DNA from 3 places in the Streptomyces sp. Root1310 genome. Region 3 is predicted to be linked to each of the others. Evidence: riboswitches for the same ligand, from Rfam matches in the RefSeq annotation. Region 3 holds a riboswitch; each other region holds the start of a gene.
What was found. A riboswitch is a leader RNA that binds a small molecule or an ion and turns the genes downstream of it on or off. The one in region 3 is predicted to bind cobalamin.
Positions count from the first base shown of each region.

Region 1 (6,235 bases), on a different contig from region 3:
ACGGCGGACATGCGTCGCGGGGCGTCAGCCTTCGGTGGGGGTCACGGGGTTCGCGGGGTTCGCGGGGACGGACGTCGCGGCCAGCGTGGCCAGTTCCTCCGCGGTGCGGGGGCCGGTCGAGGAAGCTGTCAACAGGCCTTGGGAACGGAGGAGTTGGCCTGCGGCGACCCCCCAGGGCAGCCGCAGGCCCGCCTGCCGGAGGAGGTCCGTGCGGGCGAGGGTGGTGGCGGCCGGTCCGGTGCGCGCGCCGGACGGGGTGAGCAGGGTCGCGTCGTCCGCCCAGCGCAGCGCCAGGTCGACGTCGTGGGTGGCCATGACCACGGTCGTGCCCGACTCGCGCAGGCGGCCGAGGGTCGCCAGCAGCCGTTCCTGGCCGTCGGGGTCGAGCCCCGCGGTCGGTTCGTCGAGGATCAGCACCCGGGGCCGCATCGCGACGGCGCCGGCGATCGCTGTGCGCTTGCGCTGGCCGTAGGAGAGCAGATGGGTGGGCCGGTCGGCCAGGGCGGTGATGTCCAGGGCCGCCAGCGCCTCCTCGATCCGGGCCCTCACCTCGGTGTCGGACAGGCCGAGATTCAGCGGTCCGAACGACACGTCCTGGGCGACGGACGCGGCGAACAGCTGGTCGTCCGGATCCTGGACCACCAGCTGCACGGTCGTACGCAGCCGGGTCAGCCCCTTGCGGTCGTACGTCACCGGGCGCCCCTCGACTCTCAACTCGCCCTCGCCCGGACGCAGTCCACCGCTCAGCAGCCGCATCAGCGTGGTCTTGCCGCTGCCGTTGCGGCCCAGCAGGGCGAGCGCGCGCCCCGCGTGGACCTCGAAGTCCAGGCCGCTGAGCACGGCCGGGCCGTCCTCGTAGGCGAAGGAGGCGCCCCGCAGGGCGACCAGTGCGGGCTCGCTCATCACAGCGGCCTTTCCAGTACGGATCGCAGTACGAAGGTGAGGGCGACCAGGGCCGCGAGGAGGGCTGCGCTGGCCGCCGTGAAGCGGACGGAGATCCGGGCCTGCGGCACCAGGACGCGCAGGGTGCCGTCGTAGCCGCGCCCGGCCAGCCCGTCCTGCAGGCGCGCCGCCCGGTCGAAGGCGCGGACGAACGCGGTGGCGCCGAGCCCGGCCAGCGAACGCCACTCCGCGGCCCGGGTGGTGTGCCCGAGCCGGGCCGCCTGCGCTTCCCGGATCCGGCGCACGGAGTCGAGCAGCAGGAAGCTCATGCGGTACGTCACCAGCGCGACGTCCACGACGGGCGCGGGCACCCCGGCCCTGACCAGGCGGGGCAGCAGGTCGGACATCGGGGTGGTGAACGCGAGGAGGAGGACACCGAGGGAGGCCGCCGAGGTGCGCAGCAGCAGCTCCCCGGCGCGCACCGGACCGCCGTCGGCCAGGGCCACGAACCGGTCCGGGCCGCCGACCTGCACCAGCAGGGTGAGGGCACCGGTCGCACAGAAGCCCAGCGGTACCCGGTAGGCGCGCCACAGCCGCCGGCCCGGCACCCCCGCGGGCCCCAGCAGGACGACGAGTGCCGTCACCAGGACCAGGGCCGCGCCGGGCCAGGGCGGCAGGGAGATGGCGAGCACGGTGAGGCCGAGTCCCAGCACGGCCTTGTCCACGGGATGGCGACGGCGCCAGCGAGAGCTGTGCGCCGCCGCGTCGATCGGCAGCACGCGGGCTCAGGTCCGTTCGGGAGTGGACGACTCGGAGGCGCTCTCGGAGCGGTGGGAGCTCGCGGAGTTCGCGGTGCCCTGCGCCGCGGTCCTCGTCGTCGTCGAGGTCGTCGTCGAAGGCGTCGCCGTGGTGGAAGGCGTCGTCGTCGCCGTCGTCGAAGTATGCGGCGTTGTCGGGGTCGTCGCCGTCGAGGTCGTCGATGGTGTGGTGTCCCGCTGTGCCAGGGCCCGGAGTTCGCCCTGCCGCCGTCCCCGGTGCAGACCGAAGTAGTAGGCGAGGACCCCCGCGCCGAGGGCCGCCTGGAGGGCGAACAGCGCCGACTCGATGTCGCCGGACGGCGGCTCGTACAGGGGCGAGAACCAGGGTTCGTAGTCCGGCCGGATCTCGGTGATCGCCGTCTCCGCCTCCGCGTCGGCGCCCGTGAACGGCTCCTCCTTGTGGTCGCCGAGCCCGAGGGCCAGCGGCAGGACGGCCAGCGCGGCCACCACGAACAGCAGCAGGGCGTTGATCTTCGCGTTACGGCTCACCGGGCCACCGCCTCGGTCTCGGCACCGGAGTTGGTCCGGCCGCCGGTCACGAGCACGCCCAGCCTGGTCAGTTCACCCTTGCTGGACTGGGTCAGCAGCCGCATCACGAACACCGTGAGGAGCCCCTCGCTGACCGCGAGCGGGAGCTGGGTCACGGCGAAGATGGAGCCGAACTTGCCGAGCGCGCCCAGGAATCCGCTGCCCGGGTCCGGGAAGGCGAGCGCCAGCTGCACGCTGGTGACGCAGTAGGTGGACAGGTCGGCCACGAACGCGCCGAAGAACACCGTGACCATCAGCGGCACGGAGAACCGCCGCAGCAGCCGGTAGACCGCGTATCCGGCCCAGGGGCCGACGACGGCCATCGAGAAGACGTTGGCGCCGAGCGTCGTCAGGCCGCCGTGGGCGAGCAACAGCGCCTGGAAGAGCAGGGTGATGGTGCCCAGCACCGCCATGATCGGCGGCCGGAACAGGATGGCGCCGAGCCCCGTGCCGGTGGGGTGTGAGCAACTCCCGGTCACCGAAGGAAGTTTCAGCGCGGACAGGACGAACGTGAAGGCCCCGGAGGCGCCGAGGAGCAGGGTGCTCTCGGGGTGCTCCCTGACCTCACGGGTGAGTGACCGTACTCCGTGGACGACGAATGGCGCGGATGCGACGCCCCAGGCGATCGCATGCGCCGGAGGCAGAAAACCCTCGGCTATGTGCATGGCTGAGCAGACCCTCTCCAGCACCTCGTGGATGGTTGACGTGCCTTGGCCGGTCTCCTGGCTCACGGGTACCACCGCCCGTGCTCCGCCTTCCCGGGTCCCGAGGACCCAGTGGCTGCCCGCGAGGGCCGGAGCCGGACTTCCCGATCACAGTGGCGAGGGCCGCACCGGCATCACACCGGATTTCCCGTTCACCAAGGCGTGGTGACAGTAGTGCCCACACAGACGCGCTGACAAGCGGCGATGCGGGGCGCGAGGACGGCGGACGACGGCTCACCCCGGCGCACGGCCGCCGTCCGCGGGCTCGACGAAATGCCGGGTCCGCACGGTCGGCGTAGGGTCCGCCGTAGGGGTGACGGCCCTCGGTGCCCGGGGGCATGCCCGTCGTTCGGCGAGCGCCCCCTGCGCTGCGGGGAAGGTGAGAGTGTGCCGGATGCTGCCGCTGCCGGGTCGGGTGGGGGCTGGGGTCCGGAGTCCCTGGACAAGGTCCTGGCCGAGGGCATGAAGGAGACCGTCGCGTCCGTGACCGCCGTGTATCTGCCGGCGGCCGACGAGCCGGTGCTGCGGCTCGCGGTACTGGGCGGTCTCCCCTGGGAGATCTCCCTGCCCTGGGCGCGAGTGGCGCTGACGGCCGCGTCGCCGGTGTCCGACGCCGTGCGGGAGCGACGCCTGGTGTGGGTCGGCGGCGCGGAGGAGATGGCCCGCCGCTATCCGCGTCTGTCGCTCGTCGTGCCGTACCGCTTCTCGCTGGCCGCCGCCCCGATCACCACTGGCGAGGAGGTCTGGGGCGGGTTGGTGCTCCACTGGCCCGCCTCGCACCCCCCGCAGCTGAGCGTGCGCGAACGCGAGGCCGTGACCGGCCTCTGCGTCCGTCTGGCCCGGTTCCTGGGACGGGCGGCCGCCGACGGACACCCCGTACGGGCCGGCGGGGTGCCACGGGTGCTGCCGCCGCTCCGGGCCCGGCCGGCCGAAGCCGCGCAGGCGCAGTCCGCCGTCGAATTCGCCGAGCGGTTCCCCGGCGGGTGCTGCTCGCTGGACGTGGACGGCCGCATCACCTTCGCGACCACCACGGCCGCCCGGCTGCTCGGCTCCGCCGTGCCCGACCTGCTCGGCACCAAGCCCTGGGAGGCGCTGCCCTGGCTCGACGACCCGATCGCCGAGGACAGCTACCGGGCGGCCATGATCAGCCGCGAACCGACCTCCTTCACCACCCTGCGGCCGCCGGACCAGTGGCTGACCTTCCGGCTGCACCCGGACGCCTCCGGCATCAGCGTGTACATCGCCCCCACCCACTCGGCGCACGCCCATGCCCCGCTCACCGGCCCACCGCGGCCGCATCCGACGGCCGCCGCCACGCCTGGCCGGGCCGCCACCCTCTACCACCTGATGCACCTGGCCGCCACGCTCACCGAGGCCGTCGGGGTCCGGGACGTGGTCGACCAGGTCGCCGAACAGCTTCCGTCCGCCTTCGGCGCCAGGGCCCTGGCCCTGATGACCGCGGACGACGGCCGGCTGCGGATCATCGGCTACCGCGGCTACCCCGCCGAACTCATGCGGCGTTTCGACGCCGTTCCGCTCACCTCCGACACTCCCGCCGTGCACACCCTGACCACCGGCGTTCCGGGCTTCTTCGCCACCTTCGCCGATCTCCGACGCGCCTATCCCCCCGCGGTCCTCCAGGACGGCATGGCCGCCTGGGCCTTCCTGCCCCTGATCACCTCCGGACGCCCCGTCGGCTCCCTGGTGCTCGCCTACGACCGGCCCCGCCCCTTCCTTCCGGAGGAGCGGGCCGTCCTCACCTCCACCGCCGGGCTGATCGCGCAGGCGCTGGACCGGGCCCGTCTCTACGACACCCAGCACCGGCTCGTCCACGACCTCCAGGCCGTTCTGCTGCCCCACACCCTGCCCCGGGTCCCGGGCCTGGAGGTGGCCGCCCGCTACCTCCCCGCCACCCGCGGCATGGACATCGGCGGTGACTTCTACGACCTCATCCGCCTCGACGGCACCACGGCCGCCGCCACCATCGGTGACGTCCAGGGGCACAACGTCAACGCGGCGGCGCTCATGGGGCAGGTCCGCACCGCCGTCCACGCCAACGCCGGCGCGCCCCCCGACGAGGTCCTCGCCCGCACCAACCGTCTGCTCACCGACCTCGACCCCGGCCTGTTCACCAGCTGCCTCTACGTGCATCTCGACCTGGCCGCGCACCTCGCGTGCCTGGCCGCCGCCGGCCACCCGCCGCCGTTGCTGCGCCACCCCGACGGCCGCACCGAGGTCCTCCGGATGCCGCCCGGGCTCCTGCTGGGCATCGAGCCGGACGCCTCGTACACGTCGACCGAGATACCGCTGCCTCCCGGTTCGGTCCTGGCCCTGTACACCGACGGCATGGTCGAAGCCCCGGGCATCGACATCGACGATGCCGTGGACGCCCTCGCCCGCGAACTCGGCCGTGCCGGGCCGGGCTCCATGGACGCACTCGCCGACGCCCTCGTCCGGCACGCCCGCCGCTCGACCCCGCGCAGCGACGACATCGCCCTCCTCCTCATTCATCCCACCTGATATGCAATTCAACTAATTTCACCGCGTGGTGCGCGCCGGGACCCTTGCCCTCTGTCCCGCCGCCCCCTGTCCCGCCGCCCCCTGTCCCGCCGTCCCCCTCTGCCGCCGCCTCTCGCGTCGCCTCGTCGCAGGCCGCACCGGACGCCCTCCGCGGCGCCCCACCGCCGTACCGCCCGGTGGGAACATGTGTCCGATGTCCGACAGCGCTCGCACCGAACGGGGAGACCATGACCGGCCCGCACTCGCCCGAGCCGTTTCTCGACGGATTCGACCGGATCCTGGCGGACGCCGCGCCCACGGGCCGTCGGCTGACCCGCGACGAGATCGAGTCCCGGCGGGCCCTCGGCGCGCAGGCGGCCGAGGCGGGCCGTGGCTGGCGGGGTCTCGTCCGCGCGCACCTCGCGGCCGGCCGTGAGGTCCGTCCGCGAGGCGCCGATCCCGACAGCGTCCTCGCGGTCGTCGAAGAAGCCGTGGACGCCTTCGCCGACGGCTACGAGCGCGCGCAGCGGCTGGTGGTCCGCAAGGAGGAGGCGGCCCGCCGCGAGTTCATCGACGACCTGCTCCACGGGCGCGGGCCCGCCTGCCGGCTCGCCGCGCGCGCGGAACGGTTCGGGTTACGGCTGTCCCGCGCCCACGCGGTCGCGGTGGCCGAGGGTCCGGACAAGTACGACGAGACCGACCCCGTTCCCCGGCAGGTGGGGGACGAGCTGTTCGGCCGCTTCGAGAACCGCCACATCCTGTTCACCACCAAGGACGGCCGGATGGTGTGCATCGCCCCCGCCG
Region 1 is NZ_LMEQ01000005.1:179,675-185,909, forward strand. It holds gene ASD48_RS14505 (ATP-binding cassette domain-containing protein) at 25-903, opposite strand; gene cbiQ (cobalt ECF transporter T component CbiQ) at 903-1,661, opposite strand; gene ASD48_RS14515 (energy-coupling factor ABC transporter substrate-binding protein) at 1,668-2,189, opposite strand; gene ASD48_RS14520 (energy-coupling factor ABC transporter permease) at 2,186-2,893, opposite strand; cobalamin riboswitch at 2,923-3,107, opposite strand; gene ASD48_RS14525 (SpoIIE family protein phosphatase) at 3,320-5,452, shown strand; partial or broken gene ASD48_RS14530 (helix-turn-helix domain-containing protein) at 5,680-6,235, shown strand, end outside.
Region 1: linked by a shared signal. The riboswitch ahead of ASD48_RS14520 (energy-coupling factor ABC transporter permease) and the one ahead of metE (5-methyltetrahydropteroyltriglutamate--homocysteine S-methyltransferase) in region 3 are both predicted to bind cobalamin.

Region 2 (6,235 bases), on a different contig from region 3:
CCCGCGCAGCAGCTCCTCGGTCACCCGGGGCGCCAGCTCGGCGTCGGCCGCCCGGGTGTCCGGGGCGCAGCGGCCGAGGGCGTGATGGCGGAAGTCGTAGCGCTTCTCGGGGTCGGCGCCGTCCCAGCGGTGGTGGAAGACGAGGGCGGCGCCGTGGTCGATGAGCCAGAGCCGGGGCGGGACCGTGCCGAACGTCGGCCAGACCATCAGGTTGGAGCTGTGGACCGTCCGGTCGACGTTGACGGTCAGGGCGTCCAGCCAGACGATCCTCCCGGCCTCCAGCGGCTCCACCGGGAAGACCTCGGCGACCTCCGGCGTGAAGTCCTCCGCACCCGGCAGGAAGTCCATCCCGAGGTTGACCCCCGCGCTCGCGGCGTGCAGGTCCCGTACCTCCTGGTGCGGTTCCGCAGCGGCGATCGCCGGGTCGAAGCGGACCAGGACCAGTTCGGGAAAGCGCAGCCCGAGGGCGCGCGCCAGCTCGCCCACGATCACCTCGGCGACGAGCGCCTTGCGGCCCTGCGCGGAGCCCGTGAACTTCACGACGTAGGTGCCCAGGTCGTCGGCCTCGACGACGGCGGGCACGGAGCCGCCCGCCCGCAGCGGAGCCACGTAGCGGGTCGCCGTGACCTCGGTCAACATGACTCTCTCCCTCTGGCCTGAAGGAGCATAGTAACCAGGCCCGACAGCCGGCGAACGGGGCCGAGCCGGCGCGCGCGGAGGCCCGCGGGCGGCCTCCGCGGCTGTGGTAGCTCGCCCAGGCCGGTCGAACCCATGTGCGCACGCGAGTGTGTACGGGTCAGGGAATCCGGTGCGAATCCGGAGCTGACGCGCAGCGGTGAGGGCGACGGGCGGGGCACGGCCACCGGACGGCGTACGCGGTCCGGGAAGGCGCCTCGTCCGGGTGACCCCGAGTCCAAGGACCTGCTGGCGACCCCCGCAGCCGGGAGACGGCCGGGGGAGCACCGTACGACCGGGCTTCGCGCTTGAGCCCCCGACGCGGCTGACGGTCTGCCTCGGTCACGCCAGGACCCTGGACGCGTTCGCCTTCGGGCAGGACGCGACCCTCTGCCTCGGGGTCTCCGTGGCCCGCACCCGTCTGGTACTGCTGTGCACGACCGCGCTGCTCACAGCCACCCTGGTGAGCTCGGCCGGGGCGATCGGCTTCGTCGGCCCGGTGCTCCCGCACGCCGCACGGGTCCTCACCGGCCCCGGCCGCACCCGGCTGCTGCCCGCCACCGCCCTGACCGGCGCGGTGTTCCTGGTCTGGGTCGACACCCTCGCCCGCACCGTGCTCGACCCCCAGGAGGTGCCGGTGGGCGTGGTGACCTCCCTCATCGGCGTCCCGGCTTTCGTCGCCGCGCTGTACCGCGCGAAGGAGACCCGATGACAGCGCATCGCCGTCGTCGAGCAACAGGCCGACACCCCACTCGCGTTGAACGTCCACGACGTCGTACGCCTCGGCCGCGTCCCGCACCGCCGCGCCTGGGCCGCCACCGCCGCCGACGAGGAGGCCGTCCGCTCCGCGCTCGCGCGCACCGGGCTCGCCGACAAGGCCCACCGGCCCTGGCACTCCCTCTCCGGTGGCGAGCGCCAGCGCGTCCAGATCGCCCGCGCCCTGGCCCAGGAACCCCGCGAACTCCTCCTGGACGAACCCACCAACCACCTCGACATCCGGCACCAGCTCGCCCTGCCGGCCCTGATCACCGAACTGCGGGTCACCAGCGTCGTCGCGCTGCACGACCTCAACCTCGCCGCGATGTACTGCGACCGGCTCGTCGTCCTCGAGGAGGGGCGCGTGGTGGCCTGCGGCAGCCCGCGCGACGTCCTCACCGAGGCGCCCGTCGCCGACGTCCACGGCGTCCGGGCCGCCGTCACGGCCGACGGCCCCGACGGCCGCCCGCACATCCGCTTCCTGGGCGCCGCGCCGACTCCTGACGCGGCATCGGCGCGCGGCTACTCCCCTGCCCGTGCGGCGTTCCGGATCCATTCACGGGCCTGCTCCGGCGTGGCCGCGACCCGGACCCCCGCGGGGACCGGCGGTCTGCGCACCACGACCACGGGCAGCCCCGCCGCCCGAGCGGCGGTCAGTTTCGGGGCGGTGGCCGCTCCCCCGCTGTCCTTGGTCACGACGACGTCGATCCGGTGGCGGCGCAGCAGTTCGCGCTCCCCGTCGAGCGTGAAGGGTCCCCGGTCGAGCAGTACCTCCATGCGGGACGGGACCGGCGCCTCGGGTGCCTCGACCGACCGTACGAGGAACCACAGGTCGTCCAGGGCCGCGAAGGCGGCGAGCCCCAGGCGCCCGGTGGTGAGGAACACCCGCCGGCCGAGCGAGGGAAGCAGCTCGGCGGCCTCCGCCAGGGAGCCGGCCTCGTGCCAGACGTCGCCCGCCACCGGAACCCAGCCCGGGCGGCGCAGCGCGAGCAGCGGGACACGGGCGTCGGCCGCGGCCTTCGCGGCGTTGAGGCTGATGGTCCCGGCGAAGGGGTGGGTGGCGTCGACGAGCGCGTCGACCCCCTGCTCGTCCAGCCACGCGGCGAGACCCCCGGCCCCGCCGAAGCCGCCCACGCGCACCGCGCCGGGCGGCAGCCGGGGCGCGGCCACCCGTCCGGCCAGGGAGGTCGTCACGCGGATCCCGGGCGTGGCGTCGGCCGCCAGGAGTTCGGCGAGGCGACGGGCCTCGGTGGTCCCGCCCAGGATCAGTACGTGCACGAGAGTGCGGTCCCTTCCGGAGAGCAGGGCCCGAGGGGCGCCACCGGGGATGGTCACGGCGCCCACTGAAGCACACCGGTCCCGGCCCGGCCGGGCCGGCGTCGTGTCCCGGGAGCGCTCCACGCGGTGCGGCGGGCCGCGGCATTGACTCGCCCGCCTTCACTTAGAGTAGCCTTGCCTAAGTTGACCGGTTTCCGGAGGGTGGCTGGTGGGATCAGGGGAACAGTCGGGGCGGGACGTCCTGACGCGCTCCGTCAGGGGGCAGGCGCGGCGCGTCGGTCTCGGCGCGGCGCTCGGGTGTGTGCACCAACTGGGGGAAGCCCTGGTGCCGGTGCTCATCGGTGTCGTCATCGACCAGGCCGTGGCCGGGCAGGACGCCGGGCGGCTCGCCCTCTGGCTGGTCGTGCTGGCCGTGATGTACGTGGCGCTGTCGTGGAGCTTCCGGCTGGGCGCGCGGGCCGGTGAGCGGGGTGCCGAAGAGGCCGCGCACACCCTTCGCCTGGCGATCGTGCGCCGGGTGCTCGACGCACGCGGCGGTGCCGAGGAGGGACGGCTGCCCGGCGAGCTGGCCAATGTCGCCACCGAGGACGCCAAGCGCGTCGGCGCGGTGAACATGGCGCTGATGAGCGGGATATGGGCGGTCGCGGGCATCACCGCCAGCGCCGTGTGGCTGCTGCTGACGTCCGTCCCGCTGGGGCTGATCGTGCTGCTGGGCACGCCGGTGCTGCTGTGGCTGGGGCATCTGCTGAGCAAGCCGCTGGAGCGCCGCAGCGAGGCCGAACAGGACCGGGCAGCCCACGCCTCGGGAGTGGCCGCCGACCTGGTGGCCGGTCTTCGGGTGCTGAAGGGGCTGGGCGCCCAGCAGGCGGCCGTCGAGCGGTACCGCCGTACGAGCCGTGCCTCGCTCGCGGCCACCCTGCGCGCGGCACGTGCCGAGTCCTGGCAGACCGGGCTGGTGCTCGCCCTGACCGGTGGGTTCATCGCGCTGATAGCGCTGGTCGGCGGGCGTCTCGCGCTCGACGGCTCGCTCACGTTGGGGCAGTTGGTGTCCGCGGTGGGTCTCGCGCTGTTCCTGCTGGGCCCGTTGGAGACGTTCGCCTGGGTCAACGCCGAACTGGCGCAGGGCCGGGCCTCGGCCGCCCGGGTCGCGGAGGTCCTCGCCGCGGAACCCGCCGTGGTGGGCGGCCGGGCCCCCGTGCCGGACCCGGTGCGCGGGGAGCTGCGGCTGCGCGGGGTGCGGCTCGGCGGGCCGGACGGCGTCGACCTCGACCTGCCGGCCGGGCGGCTGACCGGGATCGCCGTGACGGACCCGGCCGCCGCCGAGGCGCTGTTGCGCTGCCTGGGCCGCGAGACCGACCCGGAGTCGGGTTCGGTCGAACTGGACGGGGTGCCGTTGACCCGGCTCGATCCGACGGGGCTGCGGGCGGCGGTACTGGTGGCCGCCCACGACGCCGTGCTGTTCGACGGCTCGCTGGCCGCCAACGTGACTCCGGAGGCGGAGCCGCGACGCGGCCCCGCGGAGAACGGCGAGGCGGACGGGCCGTCAGACGGGCCGGCGGACGCGGCGGCGGATCTGCGGACGGAGCGCGCCATGGCCGCCGCCCACGCCGACGAGGTGGCCCGGTCGCTGCCGCACGGCGCCGCTACCGGTGTCGGTGAGGGCGGCCGCTCCCTGTCGGGCGGTCAGCGCCAGCGCGTCCTGCTGGCGCGTGCCCTGCGCGCCGGGCCGCCCGTCCTGGTCGTGCACGACCCGACGACGGCCGTGGACGCGGTGACCGAGGCACGTATCGCCGAGGGGCTGCGCGCGATACGGCGCGGCCGCACCACGGTCGTGGTGACCAACAGCCCGGCGCTGCTCGCCGTCGCCGACCGGGTGGTCCTCCTCGACGGCGGCCGGGTCGGCGCCGAGGGCACCCACGCCGACCTCGTACAGGCCGACGCGACCTACCGGACGGCGGTGCTGGCGTGACGACGGAACAGACGGAAGCCGCACGGGCGGAAGCGGCGCAGGCGGCGGCAGCGGCTCGGGCGGCAGCCGCACAAGCGGTGGGACCGGCGGACGCCGGGCAGGCGGACGCCGGGCAGGCGGAAGCCGGGCGGGCTCTGCTGCCGACGGCGAGTCCCGCTCGTACCCGGGCCGCGGTGCGTGAGTTGCTGCGGCCGCACCGGGGGCTGGCCTGGGCCGGGTTCGGGCTGATGGTGCTCGCCACCTCCGTCGGCCTGCTCACCCAGCCGCTGCTCGGTCACCTCGTCGACGTGGTCACCGAACGGCGTGCCCCCGACGCGCTCACCCTCCCCGTCCTCGCGCTGGCCGGGGTCGCCGTGGTGCAGGGCGTCACCACCGCGCTGGGCATGTCGCTGGTGTCCCGGCTCGGCGAGACCGTGCTCGCCCGGCTGCGCGAGCTGTTCGTGGAGCGTGCGCTCGCCCTGCCGCTGGAGCGGCTGGAGAAGGCCGGCTCCGGCGACCTCAACGCCCGGGTCACCCGGGACGTGGCCCGGGTCGCCGAGGCGGTGCGCGGCGCCCTGCCCGAGCTGGCGCGCTCCGCACTGTCGATCGTGCTGACCCTGGGCGCCCTCGCCCTGCTGGACTGGCGGTTCCTGCTGGCCGCGCTCGTCGCCCTGCCCGTACAGGCGCACACCGCGCGCTGGTACGTGCGCAACGCCGTGCCCCTGTACGCCAAGGAGCGCATCGCCACCGGGGCCCAGCAGCAGCAGTTGCTGGACACCATCGGCGGGGCACGGACCGTACGGGCGTACCGGCTTCAGGCCGGCCACACCCGACGGGTCACGGACCGCTCGCGGGCGTCGGTGGAACTGACGATGCGCGGCGTGCAGCTGGTGCTGCGCTTCTACAGCCGGCTGCACATCGCCGAGTACGCGGGCCTCAGCGCCGTTCTGGTCACCGGGTTCCTCCTGGTGCGCTCCGGCTCCGCCTCGGTCGGCACCGCCACGGCCGCCGCGCTGTACTTCCACAGCCTCTTCGGACCGGTGAACACCGCGCTCGTGCTGCTCGACGACGCCCAGTCGGCGACGGCGGGACTGGCCCGGCTGGTCGGGGTGGTGGACGAGCCCGTGCCCGCGTTCGCCGAGCGCGCGGACGACCGTCCGACCGCCGCCGCCGGCGCCCCGTCCGTGACGCTGACCGCGGTCTCCCACGCGTATGTGCCCGGCCGCCCGGTGCTGCACGGCGTCGATCTGGAGATCCGGCCCAAGGAACGGGTCGCGCTGGTCGGCACGACCGGGGCGGGCAAGACGACGCTCGCGAAGCTGGTGGCGGGGCTGCACCGGCCGGAGAGCGGCCGGATCGAGGTCGGCGGCGTCGAACCGGACGAGTCCGGCCGCCTGGTGGGACTCGTCACGCAGGAGGTGCACGTCTTCGCCGGTTCGCTCGCCGACGACCTGCGGCTGGCCCGTCCCGGGGCGCACGACGAGGAGCTGCGGGAGGCGCTGGCCACGGTGGGCGCCCTCGGCTGGGCCGAGGCACTGCCGGAGGGCCTGGAGACGGTCGTCGGCGACGGCGGACACC
Region 2 is NZ_LMEQ01000032.1:614,675-620,909, reverse strand. It holds gene ASD48_RS35815 (HipA family kinase) at 1-639, opposite strand, end outside; cobalamin riboswitch at 799-923, shown strand; partial or broken gene ASD48_RS35810 (iron chelate uptake ABC transporter family permease subunit) at 1,001-1,387, shown strand; partial or broken gene ASD48_RS42850 (ABC transporter ATP-binding protein) at 1,391-1,918, shown strand; gene ASD48_RS35805 (cobalt-precorrin-6A reductase) at 1,954-2,709, opposite strand; gene ASD48_RS35800 (ABC transporter ATP-binding protein) at 2,918-4,678, shown strand; gene ASD48_RS35795 (ABC transporter ATP-binding protein) at 4,906-6,235, shown strand, end outside.
Region 2: linked by a shared signal. The riboswitch ahead of ASD48_RS35810 (iron chelate uptake ABC transporter family permease subunit) and the one ahead of metE (5-methyltetrahydropteroyltriglutamate--homocysteine S-methyltransferase) in region 3 are both predicted to bind cobalamin.

Region 3 (6,235 bases):
GGTGTGCGCGGAGCATTCGCCGCCGGTGATCTTCGCCAGGTAGCGCAGATGGTCGCGCTCCGAGGCGTCGAGGCTGAGCGCGTCGGCGAGCGCGTGGACGACCGCCGGCGAGGGGCGGCGGTCACGGCCCTGCTCGATGCGGGTCAGGTATTCGACGCTGATGCCTGCCCGTGCGGCGAGATCCAGCCGTCGCAGGCCCGGTGACCGGCGGCGGCCGCGATCGGGAAGCCCCAGCGACTGCGGCTGGATGCTGTCGCGCTTGGCCCGGACGAAATCTCCCAACGGCGTGCCCATGCGACGAGGATAGGCCGCCGTCCGCTGATCGCGCCGGGCTCAGCGTGGCCCTGTGGGGGCCAGCCTGAGCACGGTCTGGCTGCGGCCACGGTGCGGCCTGATCGTGGTGGGCATGAACAACGACAAGCACAAGCTGGTGATCATCCTCGGGAGCGTCCGGGAGGGACGGTTCGGCCCGGTCGTGACCTCGTGGATCGCCGAACAGGCGCGCCTGCACGCCGGTTTCGAGGTGGAGGTCGTCGATCTGGCCGGGATCGACCTCCCGCTCACCCTGCCCGCGGCTTCACCGAAGTTCGCCGGCGACGACTATCCCCGTCCGGCCGGGATGACGAAACTGACCTCGGCGCTGGAGAGCGCCGACGCGTTCATCGTCGTCACGCCGGAGTACAACCACAGCTACCCCGCCTCGTTGAAGGCGGCCATCGACTGGCACTTCACCCAGTGGACGGCCAAGCCCGTCGCGTTCGTCAGTTACGGCGGCGCGGCAGGCGGCCGGCACGCGGTGCTGCACCTGGAGAACGTGCTGACCGAGCTGCACGCGGTGACCATCCGCGACGGCCTGGCCTTCCCGAACTACTACACCGCGTGGCAGGACGGCCGTCCGCTCGATCCCCAGGTCCCCGGGTACGCCAAGACCCTGTTCGACCAACTGGCCTGGTGGGCGGGGGCGTTGCGCACGGCGCGCGAGACCACCCCCTATCCCGCATGACGACGGGCGACGCGGGGAACGGCACCGGCACCCGCACCCGCACCCGCACCGGCTGACGCGAGGGGCTGCGGAGTGGTCCCGGCGGCATTCCCGTCCAACTCGGCGCCATAGTAAGGGTGTTGTGGCAGTATCGGCTGGCATGTCGTCGTTGGCCTTGCGGTCGCCCATGCCCGTCCGTCGTCTGTTCGTCGTGCTGCTCGTGCTGCTGCTCACGGCGGTCGGCGCCGGTGTGCGCGAGGCCGGCGCGGCCACCGGGCACGGGGTGCCCAGGGCCGCGGCGACGCCCGATCGGGCGCGCTACGACGTGACCCTGCGCTCCGACGCCGACGGCGGCCACTGGACCGGACGGCAGCGGGTGTCGTTCCAAAACGCGTCCGACCGGCCGCTGCGTGCGGTGTACCTGCGGCTTTGGGGCAACGGCGAGGACATGTGCGGCACGCCCGGCGCACCCTCCCCCGTCGTCGTGTCGAGCGTGTCGGGAGGCACGCCGGGGCGTCCCTCCGTGGGGTGCACGGCCCTGCGCATCGCCCTGCCGAAGCCGCTCGCGCGCGGCGCGCGGACGGCCGTCGCCTTCGATGTCTCCATCACGGTGCCCGCGCGCAACGCCCGCTTCGGCCGCGAAGGCGCCTACCGCTTCCTCGGCAACGCGTTGCCGGTGCTCGCCGTCCACGACGCGAAGGGGTGGCACCTCGACCCGTACGTGGCGCTCGGTGAGAGCTTCTACGCCCTGACGAGCGACTTCCGCGTCCGTCTCGACCACCCGTCGGCCCTGAAGGTGCCCACGACCGGGCATACCCGAAGCCTCCCCGGCGGCCCGGGCCGTACGGTCACCGTCGCTGTCGCGGACCGGGTGCGGGACTTCGCGTGGGCCGCGGGCCCGTTCCGCACGGCGGCGCGGACCACGCCCGGGGGCGTGCGTGTGAAGGCGTACTGGGCGGCCGACACCCCCGCCGAGGGCGTGCGCCTCACCCGCGCGGACGCCGTGGCGGCGGTCGACCGGTTCGGCCGGGAGTTCGGCCGCTATCCGTACGGCGAGATCGACCTCGTGATGACCCCCGGGTTCGGCGGCGGCATGGAGTACCCCGGACTCGTCCTCCTCGGCACCACCGAGGAGGGCGGGGCCGTCGTCCACGAGCTGGCGCACCAGTGGTGGTACGGCATCGTCGGCAACGACGAGTACACCTCACCATGGCTGGACGAGAGCTTCGCCCAGTACGCCAACGCCCGTTTCTACGGCTGGGAGACCGGCGACTGCTGGTCCGACGTCTACTGGCCCGACGACAGTGCCGCGCTGACCTCCTCGATGGCCTACTGGTCGCAGCACCGCGGCACGTACCACCTCGTCTACACGGCCGGGCCCTGCGCCCTGGCCGACCTGGAACGCGCCCTCGGCCCCGACACCATGGCGCGGCTCCTGGAGCGGTACGCCCGGGAGCACTGGTACGGCGTCTCCACCACCGCCGACTTCAAGAAGGCCGCCCAGTCCATGACGGACGAGGATCTCCGTCCGTTCTGGGAGGCCCACCGCATCCGGTGACGGCGCAACGACCCGCGAGCGGAGGGGACTTACCGCTGCGCCGGGTGCGGGGCGGCGCTGTTGCGGGGTGGGTCAGCCAGGGCCGTCGAGGGCGATGCGGGCGGTGATGCGCTTGCCGACCGGTTCCTGCTCGACGAACAGGTCGTCCGTCACCGCCTTGACGATCTCCAGGCCGTGCTGGCCGATCCGTCCGGGATCGCTCGCCCGGGCCGCGGGCACCGTCGGGTCGCTGTCCCACACGACGACTTCCACCGCGTGGGCCGTGAGGCGCAGCTCCATCAGAACGGGGCCCGGGGCGTACTTGCGGGCGTTGGTGACCAGCTCGCTCACCACCAGCTGGGTGAGGTCCCGCGCGCGGGCCGGATCGGGCAGGCGATGGTGGTCATGGGCCCGGTCGAGGAAGGCGACGGCATGGTGGCGGGCGTCCGCGATGCTCGCGTCGTCCGCGCCCAGAGAGTATCCGGCGCGCATCAGGTGGCCGTCCAGCCCGGTAGAGCCGTCGCCTCCGGCGTGGGATTCCACGTGTCCTCGCCCTCACTCCCCCGGTCACGTGCGCCGGTACCCGCCATCGCGCGATGCATGCCACGGGATGCCGCCCGGCACAGCCGCCCGGGTGCGTGCCGCCGCGGTGGTGGGACGGAATCCTCCGCGCCCGCCCCTCGCCCGGGGGCCAGCCTAAACGCAGTCGAGGAGACGGTGACCGGTATCGGGAAAGCGGACCGGCCGAGCAGCTGTCCGTCGCGCGTCGCGTGGTCGACGGCGTCCGGGCCGTGACCGTGCGGGGCGGGATCGACCACGACGTCAGGGAGGTCCTCGGCGAAGCCCCGCTCCGCGCGGACGGAGCCGTGCCGCCCCGCGGATCGTGGCCGGCCTCGGCGGCGTGGCCTTCATGGACTCCAGCGGCATCAACGTCTTCCTCGCCGCCCACCGGCAGGTGAGCGGCGCGCAGGGCCGACCCCACGTGCTGCGCCCCGCCGCGATGCGACCGGACGCGCTCCGACCTTAACCTCAAGCGCGCTTGAGGGCCGACGCTTCGGCCATGACCACTACGACCACGCAGACGGATCACACCGAGATCAGCAGGCTCGTCAGCCGGTTCTTCCGAGCTCTGGACGAGCGGAAGTTCGAGGGCGACTGGGCCCGTGACTACGTCACCGACGACGTCCGGACGACGACCCCGATCGGCGCGGCCGACGGCGTCGACGCGATGGCGCACGCCAGGGAGGCACTCGAGCGGTACGCCCGCACCCAGCACATCACCTCCGACCTCCTGGTCGACGTCGAACCGGCCTCGGGGAGGGCCACGGCGTCCTGGAACGCGTTGATGACGCACGTTCACCACGAGGAGACGCTTCGGCGGCGCGGCGAGGACGCCGACCCTGTCTTCACGGTGGGTGGCCACTGGGAGGCCGAACTGCGGCGCGAGCACGGGGGATGGCGTATCAGCCGCATGTCCGTCCAGGCGATGTGGACCACAGGTCAGCCGCCCGAGCTCCCCCCGGAGTTCCGGCCCGCACCGGTTGCGTGACCCACCGTCGCGATCGGCGCGCGGCACGCGGCTACTCCTCCGTGGGCGTGGACCCGGGCCGGAAGGCATCGGCGAGGACGGCGTACCTGGTGGCGGTCTCCAGGTGCTCGTCGTCGCGGCGGCGCAGGTGTTCGTAGGAGGCGAGCCGGTACCGGGCCTGTCGCAGGCAGTGGGCCCGGACCTGCGCGTCGTCCATACCGTGGATCTCCAGCCCGGCCAACGGCGGGAAGACGTGCGCCGGTGCGGGCCGCCCGGCGGGCTCCGGTTCGGGACTGCGGTTCCAGGGACGGTCCTTGGACATGGTGATCCTCGCTGCGTGGAAGTCGGAGTGGGGCGCTTCCCGCCCTCGGCGTCTTCCAAGCATGCCGAACGCGTGTTCCACCTCACCATCCGAACGGCCGAGGTCATCCGGCGCGCCGGAGGAGCGCCCCGTAGGCTGGCGGGCGCAGCTGGTTCGCCCCGTCCGCCAGGCGGGATGCGTCGCAAGAGGGAACCCGGTGGAAATCCGGGACTGCCCCGCAGCGGTGAGCGGGAACGACCGCCGTCATACGCACTGGACCCACGAACAGGGTCTGGGAAGCGACGGCCAGTAGGTGTCTCGTACGCACTCCGTACACAGAGACGTGCCCGTGAGTCCGAAGACCTGCCCGTTGCCCGCGCGCGAAAGGACTCGTGCGCGGAAATCCCGGTGACCTCGTGGGCGGGTCGGCGTACATATCAGGCGAACGACCGCGCCGCGCCGCGCGGGATCGGTCCGCCCGGTTCGTCACCCCTTCGCGCTCGCGTCCCGTCCCGGGATCCCAGGGAGATATCTCGCGAAGGAGATTTCCGTGACAGCGAAGTCCGCAGCCGCGGCGGCACGGGCCACCGTGTACGGCTACCCCCGCCAGGGACCGAACCGGGAACTGAAGAAGGCCGTAGAGGGCTACTGGAAGGGCCGCGTCACCGCCGACGCCCTCCGGACCACCGCCGCCGAACTGCGCGCCGCCGACTGGCGGCAGCTCGCCGAGGCCGGCATCGACGAGGTACCGACCGGCGGCTTCTCGTACTACGACCACGTCCTGGACACCACCGTCATGGTCGGCGCGATCCCCGGCCGCCACCGCGACGCCGTCGCCACCGATCCGCTCGACGGCTACTTCGCCATGGCACGCGGCACCCAGGACGTCGCGCCGCTCGAGATGACCAAGTGGTTCGACACCAACTACCACTACCTGGTACCCGAGTTGGGACCGGACACCGTCTTCACGGCCGATCCGGCCAAGCAGGTCGCCGAGCTCGGGGAGGCCCTCGCCCTCGGGCTTAGCGCCCGCCCGGTACTGGTCGGCCCGGTCACCTACCTGCTGCTCGCCAAGCCCGCCCCGGGCGTGCCCGCGGACTTCGAGCCGCTCAGCCTGCTGGACAGGCTGCTGCCGGTGTACGCCGAGGTGCTCGCCGACCTGCGCGCGGCCGGCGCCGCGTGGGTACAGCTGGACGAGCCCGCCCTCGTCCAGGACCGTACCCCGGCCGAACTGGCTGCCACCGCCCGCGCCTACCGCGCTCTCGGCGCCCTGACCGACCGGCCCAGGCTCCTGGTCGCCTCCTACTTCGACCGGCTCGGCGACGCGCTGCCGGTCCTGGCCAAGGCCCCCGTGGACGGCCTCGCCCTCGACTTCACCGGCGCCGCGGCCGCCGACCTCGACGCCCTCGCGGCCGTGGGCGGCCTGCCCGGCAAGCGGCTGGTGGCCGGTGTCGTCAACGGCCGCAACGTCTGGATCAACGATCTGGAGAAGTCCCTCGCCACCCTGGGCACCCTGCTCGGGCTCGCCGACCGGGTCGATGTGGCCGCCTCCTGCTCGCTGCTCCATGTGCCCCTCGACACGAACCTGGAACGGGACATCGAGCCACAGATCCGGCGCTGGCTGGCCTTCGCCCGCCAGAAGACCGCCGAAGTCGTCACCCTTGCCAGGGGTCTGACTCTCGGTACCGACGCGATCACCGGCGAACTGGCCGCGAACCGGGCCGACCTGGCCGCCCGGGCCGGCTCCCCCCTCACCCACGACCCGGCCGTCCGGGCCCGTGCCGCCGCCGTCGGCGACGCCGACGCCCGCCGCTCCCAGCCGTATGCGGTGCGGGCCGCGGCCCAGCGTGCCCATCTCCGGCTGCCCCTCCTGCCGACCACCACCAT
Region 3 is NZ_LMEQ01000023.1:388,775-395,009, forward strand. It holds gene ASD48_RS25835 (helix-turn-helix transcriptional regulator) at 1-294, opposite strand, end outside; gene ASD48_RS25840 (NAD(P)H-dependent oxidoreductase) at 407-1,003, shown strand; gene ASD48_RS25845 (M1 family metallopeptidase) at 1,170-2,540, shown strand; gene ASD48_RS25850 (ATP-binding protein) at 2,613-3,062, opposite strand; gene ASD48_RS45570 (hypothetical protein) at 3,403-3,546, shown strand; gene ASD48_RS25855 (nuclear transport factor 2 family protein) at 3,580-4,068, shown strand; gene ASD48_RS25860 (hypothetical protein) at 4,100-4,369, opposite strand; cobalamin riboswitch at 4,517-4,720, shown strand; gene metE (5-methyltetrahydropteroyltriglutamate--homocysteine S-methyltransferase) at 4,899-6,235, shown strand, end outside.